3 regions of the Dermacoccus sp. NHGro5 genome follow, and region 3 is predicted to be linked to each of the others. Evidence: predicted binding sites of a transcription regulator. Region 3 holds the regulator's gene; each other region holds the start of a gene.

Region 1 (2,266 bases), on a different contig from region 3:
TCACCTTCGCCGGGTCGATAATGCCCGAGGCGATCATGTCGACGTACTCACCGCTCGCAGCGTTCAGACCCTGACCGGCGGGAAGCGAGCGCACCTTCTCGACGATGACGCCCGGCTCGAGGCCCGCGTTCGTCGAGATCTGCTTGAGCGGAGCCTCGGCAGCGACGCGAACGATGTTCGCACCCGTCGCCTCGTCGCCCTCGAGAGCGGAGAAGGCCGACTCGGCGTCCTTCGTCGCCTGGATGAGCGCGACGCCACCACCGGCAACGATGCCCTCCTCGACGGCTGCCTTCGCGTTGCGCACAGCGTCCTCGATGCGGTGCTTGCGCTCCTTGAGCTCGACCTCCGTCGCGGCACCCGCCTTGATGACGGCGACGCCGCCGGCGAGCTTCGCGAGGCGCTCCTGCAGCTTCTCGCGGTCGTAGTCGGAGTCGGAGTTCTCGATCTCGGCGCGGATCTGCGCCACGCGGCCCTTGATCTGCTCGTCGTCGCCAGCACCTTCGACGATCGTCGTCTCATCCTTCGTCACGACGATCTTGCGGGCGCGGCCGAGCATGTCGAGCTCGGTCGACTCGAGCTTGAGGCCGACCTCCTCGGAGACGACCTGGCCGCCCGTGAGGATAGCGATGTCACCGAGCATCGCCTTGCGGCGGTCGCCGAAGCCGGGAGCCTTGACGGCGACGGCCTTGAACGTGCCGCGGATCTTGTTGACGACGAGCGTCGACAGGGCCTCGCCCTCGACGTCCTCGGCGATGATCGCGAGGGGCTTGCCGGACTGCATGACCTTCTCCAGGACGGGCAGCAGGTCCTTGATGTTCGAGATCTTCGAGTTGACGATGAGGATGTACGGGTCGTCGAGGACGGCCTCCATGCGCTCGGTGTCGGTGACGAAGTAGCCCGAGATGTAGCCCTTGTCGAAGCGCATGCCCTCGGTCAGCTCGAGGTCGAGGCCGAACGTGTTCGACTCCTCGACCGTGATGACGCCTTCCTTGCCGACCTTGTCCATCGCCTCGGCGATGAGCTCACCGATCTGCGGGTCAGCGGCGGAGATGGACGCGGTCGCAGCGATCTGCTCCTTCGTCTCGATCTCCTGGGCGTGCTCGAGCAGCTGCTTGCTGACGGCGTCGACGGCCGTCTGGATGCCGCGCTTCAGCGCCATCGGGTTCGCGCCGGCCGCGACGTTGCGCAGACCCTCGCGCACCATCGCCTGGGCGAGGACGGTGGCCGTCGTCGTGCCGTCACCGGCGACGTCGTCGGTCTTCTTCGCAACTTCCTTGACGAGCTCGGCGCCGATCTTCTCGTACGGGTCCTCCAGCTCGATCTCCTTGGCGATCGAGACACCGTCGTTGGTGATCGTGGGGGCGCCCCACTTCTTCTCCAGCACGACGTTGCGGCCCTTGGGGCCGAGGGTCACCTTCACGGCGTCGGCGAGCGTGTTCATGCCGCGCTCGAGGCCGCGACGGGCCTCCTCGTCGAAAGCAATGGTCTTGGCCATGGCTGTGGTTCCTCCACGTGACGTTCGGATCGACCACATCAGCGCCCGCGACGGACGGACCCGATCACGCGCCGGTCATGTCGGCGCGCCCCGAACCCTCACTGCTGCAGTCAGGCTTTTGTCACTCTCACGATCAGAGTGCTAACCCCATGATTAGCACTCGCCCCCACCGAGTGCAAACCCTCCGCGCACGCACCCGCGTGTTGTTCGCTCATAGCGGCACCCCGACGTCTGTCGTGCGGCTGCCAAGATGGGCTGCGGCGCCACGAGAGCGGCGACATGCGGGGACGTGGCGGCGCGCTGAGCCGCGGTTCAGACGGTGCGTCGACGCCCCGCGCGGCGTCGCTGGATCCGCTTGACGAGCAACGGATCCGCGGCGAGCGCCGCCTCGGTGTCGGCGAGCTTGTTGAGCTGCTGGTAGTACTGCGTGCTCGTCAGCCCGAAGCGCTCCTTGATCGCCGATTCCTTGGCGCCGGGCAGCTTCCACCACTCGCGTTCGAAGGCGAGCATCGCACGGTCGCGCTCGCTCAGCCCGGGCGCGTCGGCGTCACCGGGCACGTGGGCACCCGCGGGGGTCTCGATCATGGCCATCCGCTCAGGATACGAGGCCGCCCGGCCCGTTCCAACCGCGCTCGGGGCGGGTTGTCAGACCCGCGCGATAGGTTGGACACATGCCTCGTCCGTACGACGAACTCGTCCACCCGAGCTGGGTCGAACCCCTCGCGCCCGCCGCCGAGCACATCGCCGCCGCGGGGGCGTTCCTGCGTGACG
Region 2 (2,266 bases), on a different contig from region 3:
CCGGTGAGGATCGCGATGTCCTGCAGCATCGCCTTGCGGCGGTCGCCGAAGCCGGGGGCCTTGACGGCGACGACGTTGAACGTGCCGCGGATCTTGTTGACGACGAGCGTGGAGAGGGCCTCGCCCTCGATGTCCTCGGCGATGATGAGCAGCGGCTTGCCGGACTGCACGACCTTCTCGAGGACGGGCAGCAGGTCGGCGATGGCCGAGATCTTGCCCTGGTTGATGAGGATGTAGGCGTCCTCGAGGACGGCCTCCATGCGCTCGGGGTCGGTGACGAAGTACGGCGAGAGGTAGCCCTTGTCGAACTGCATGCCCTCGGTGTAGTCGAGCTTCGTTTCGGCGGTCGAGGACTCCTCGACGGTGATGACGCCGTCCTTGCCGACCTTCGCGAACGCCTCACCGATGAGGCCACCGATCGTCGCGTCCTGAGCGGACAGCGAGGCGACCTTGGCATAGTCGTCCTGACCGTCGACGGGGCGCGCGTTGGCGAGCAGCTGGTCATTGATGGCCGTGACGGCCTTGTCGATGCCGCGCTTCAGGCCGGACGGAGCAGCGCCCGCAGCGACGTTGCGCAGGCCCTCCTTGACGAGCGCCTGGGCGAGAACCGTCGCGGTCGTCGTACCGTCACCGGCGACGTCGTTCGTCTTGGTGGCGACCTCCTTGGCGAGCTGCGCGCCGAGGTTCTCGTACGGGTCCTCGAGCTCGACCTCGCGGGCGATCGTCACACCGTCGTTCGTGATCGTGGGGGCGCCCCACGCCTTGTCGATGACGACGTTGCGGCCCTTGGGGCCGAGCGTCACCTTGACGGCGTTGGCGAGCGCGTCGACACCTCGCTCGAGGGACTTGCGGGCGCCGTCGTTGAATTCAAGCGTCTTGGCCATGGTTCAACCTTTCGTTCGAAGGCTCCGCGCGGCGCGTGACGCGCGCGGCGGAAGAGTGTGGAGTGCGAGTGAGCGGAAAGGACGAGCCCGGCCCGGCCGTCAGACCTGAGCCGGGCTCGTCGTCACCTGCTGGCTCGACGGATCGTCAGGAGACGACCGCGAGCACGTCGCGAGCGGAGAGGATGAGGTACTCGGTACCGGCGAACTTGACCTCGGTGCCGCCGTACTTCGAGTAGATGACCTTGTCGCCGACGGCGACGTCGACCGGAACGCGGTTGCCGTGGTCGTCGATGCGACCGGGGCCGACGGCGATGACCTCGCCCTCCTGCGGCTTCTCCTTGGCGGTGTCCGGGATGACGAGGCCGGAGGCCGTGGTCTGCTCGGCCTCGACGGCCTTGACGACGATGCGGTCTTCGAGCGGCTTGATGTTGACCGACACGGTAGGACCTTCCCTTTCGCAGACCGCCCGATCTTCTCGGGCGGGACGGATGCTTTCGTTCCCTGGCCACACCACCCACCGGTGGCGGTGTGGCATGCATGTGGGCCGATATCGCCTCGCCGTCGCGGGGGTCGAGGGATGAGCTCACTGGCACTACCCAGGGGTGAGTGCTGGAACCGAATCTAGTAACGCCGTTGGCACTCGGTCAAGCCGAGTGCCAACTCGTTTCCGATGTTCGCCCACAGCGCATCGGGGGCTGCTCCGAGGGCCCCCGATGACACAATGGCGGCCATGGATGCGAGCGTCGTGCACGAGTTGTTCACCGACGACGGACGCGCGCTGCTCGCCTCGCTCCCGCCCTACGAGGAGAAGAACGTCGTCATGCTGACGACGCGGCTGCGCGCCGCAGGGCACTCCCCCGAGCTCGTCGCCGCCGCGCTCACCCAGTCCCGGCTGCGGGCCAGGGCCGTCGACAAGTTCGGTGATGCGGCGGCGTCGATGTTCTTCACCCCCGACGCCCTCGAACAGGCCACGCGCGCACCCATCGCCCGTCTGCACGCGCAGCGGTTCCTCGACGCCGGGGCGAGCCTCGTCATCGACGGTGGCTGCGGAATCGGTTCCGACGCCGTCGGATTCGCACAGGCCGGGCTCGACGTCATCGGCGTCGAAGCGGATCCGGAAACCGCGGCCCTGGCCGCCCAGAACCTCGCGTCGTTTCCCGGCAGTCGCGTCGTCACGGGGCGGGTCGAGGATGTCGCGGCTTCGCTCGACCAAGCCGGGGCCGCCTGGTGGTTCGACCCGGCACGCCGCACGCCCGGCGTCGCCGACATCCGCGGGCGCACGAAGCGCACGTTCTCCCTCGCGGCGCTGACGCCGACCTGGGAGCTGATCCAGCACGTCGCGGCCGCCGCCCCCGCGGCAGGCGCCAAGCTCTCGCCGAGCC
Region 3 (2,266 bases):
GGTCGCGTGCCTGCGGCAGGGCGCGTGCCTTCTCGACGATTCGTGCCTCCTTCGTGCCGGGCACGAGGTGGTCGACGAGGATGCCGAGGCGGCGTCCCTTCTCGGGTCGGAAGTCGCGGATGACGGCCGCGAGATCGTCGACGCCCTCGAGGTATTCGACGACGACGCCCTCGATGCGCAGGTCGTCACCCCACACCTTCTCGACGAGTTCGGCGTCGTGCCGTCCCTCGACGAAAATTCGCGAACCCAGCGCGACGCGCGCCTTCGCCCCGGGGACGGCGAGCGAACCGGACGCCGTCCGCCCGGCCTGCGTCTGCTGCTCGGCGAGGCGCGCGGCGGTGGCGGGTCGGGGCGCAACGAGTGTCACGGGTTCGCCGTCGACGAGGAAGCCGGCGCCGAGCGGAAATCCGCGGGCCTTGCCGAAGCGGTCCTCGAGGAAGACGACGTGCTGCCCGCCCGACTTCTCGACGCGCACGACGGCGCCGACGTAACCGCTCTGGGCGTCCTCGACGACGACGTCGAGCTCAGCGGGCACCTCGCGCGAACGCCCACGTCGAGGCGCGCGCCAATCGCCGGAGAGGACGTCGGAGCCGTAACGGTCGGTCATGGCGATCAGGGTAGAACCGCCCACCGACAACCGCCGTCGCGGCGCGCCGAGAACGATGGCCGCGGGCGCAGCCAGGCGCCCGTCGCGGCGTCGCCGAGGGCCGGGGAGCGCGCGCCTGCCGACCGACGGACGATGGACGACGGCGCGAGGGAATCGCCCGCGACGCTGTGGGCGAACACACCCCGCATGATTTGGCACTCGCTCGGCGTGAGTGCCAATCTTGGACGGACTGCAGATCGAAGGACGGTATCGAGGCGCGGGAGGTGAGCGCATGAGCGACGAACGTCGGCTCGAGGTGCTGCGCGCCATCGTGCAGGACTATGTCGCGACGTCCGAACCGGTGGGTTCGAAGGCGTTGCTCGAACGTCATCAGCTCGGCGTCTCCGCCGCGACGATCCGCAATGACATGGCGGCCCTCGAGGACGCCGGTCTCATCTCCACGCCGCACACCTCGGCCGGTCGCGTGCCCACCGATGCCGGCTACCGAATCTTCGTCGACCGCCTCAGCCAGGTGCGGCCGCTGAGCGCGACACAGCGTCGAGCGATCGAGACGTTCTTGCGTCAGAGCGTCGACCTCGACGACATCGTCGAGCGCACCGCCCGGCTGCTCGCCACGCTGACGAACCAGGCGGCCGTCATGCAGTACCCGTCGCTGCGGCGCTCACGGGTGCGGCACATCGAGCTCGTGCCGGCCGCCGAGGGGCGCCTGTCGCTCGTCGTCATCCTCGACTCAGGTCGCATCGAGCAGCGTCTCGTCTCCGTCGCCTCCGCCGACGACGAGCGCCTCGTCCAGACGCTGCGAGCGCGCGTCAACGAGGTCTCCGGCGCGCGGTTGCTCACCGAGGCCGCCGCGGCCATGACCGAGCTGGGCGCGGAGTTCGAGCCGGGGCAGCGTGCTGACGTCGACACGATCGTCGCGACGATCGCCGCGGTGTTAGCCGAGGACCGGGAGGAGCGCGTCGTGCTCGCGGGGACGGCGAACCTCGCGCGTGCCGGGCTGCGCGACGACGCGGGCCTCAGCGTCAGCCGTGTTCTCGAGGCGCTGGAGGAGCACGTCGTCCTCATGCGCCTCATCAGCACACGCGACGACGATCCGACGCACGAGGTGACCGTCCGCATCGGCGCCGAGAACGACTTCGCAGGCCTCGAGTCGACCTCGCTCGTGACGACGGCCTACGGCAGCGACGCCGTCGCGGCGCTCGGCGTGCTCGGCCCGACCCGCATGGACTACCCGCAGACGATGGCGAACGTGCGCGCGGTCGCCCGCTACGTCTCCGAACTTCTCGAGCAGTGATGGCTCGGGCGCACCACGACCACATGAGTGATGAAATCTTCACCCGTCGAAAGCAAGGATGCTCGTGAACGACTACTACGCCGAACTCGGTGTCACGCGTGAGGCCTCCGTCGAGGAGATCAAGCGCGCCTACCGCAAGAAGGCCCGCAAGCTGCACCCCGACGTCAACCCCTCCCCGGAGGCGGCCGAGGAGTTCAAGCGCGTCGGGCAGGCCTACGACGTGCTCGGCGATCCGCAGAAGAAGGCGGCCTACGACCAGGGCGTCGACCCCTACGCGCCCGGCGGTGGCGCCGGGTTCAGCTTCAGCGACATCATGGACGCGTTCTTCACGGGGGCTGCCGCAGGGGGAGGCGGCGGCCCGCGCA

What was found. The regulator HrcA, encoded in region 3, represses chaperone genes, less so after heat shock. The targets are predictions, from matches to a motif close to TTNGCACTCGNNNNNNNCGAGTGCNAA.
Region 1: groL (chaperonin GroEL) is a predicted target of HrcA. The motif match lies at 1,649-1,675, and genes of this name have one in related genera.
Region 2: groES (co-chaperone GroES) is a predicted target of HrcA. The motif match lies at 1,518-1,544, and genes of this name have one in related genera.

Annotation. Positions count from the first base shown of each region.
Region 1 covers NZ_JAGEKQ010000002.1:53,829-56,094, forward strand. The annotation lists gene groL (chaperonin GroEL) at 1-1,495, opposite strand, end outside; gene J4Z35_RS00935 (DUF3263 domain-containing protein) at 1,808-2,086, opposite strand; gene J4Z35_RS00940 (uracil-DNA glycosylase) at 2,167-2,266, shown strand, end outside.
Region 2 covers NZ_JAGEKQ010000025.1:35,855-38,120, reverse strand. The annotation lists gene groL (chaperonin GroEL) at 1-884, opposite strand, end outside; gene groES (co-chaperone GroES) at 1,030-1,323, opposite strand; gene J4Z35_RS11050 (class I SAM-dependent methyltransferase) at 1,615-2,266, shown strand, end outside.
Region 3 covers NZ_JAGEKQ010000006.1:109,556-111,821, reverse strand. The annotation lists gene J4Z35_RS03145 (DUF3097 domain-containing protein) at 1-607, opposite strand, end outside; gene hrcA (heat-inducible transcriptional repressor HrcA) at 879-1,901, shown strand; gene dnaJ (molecular chaperone DnaJ) at 1,966-2,266, shown strand, end outside.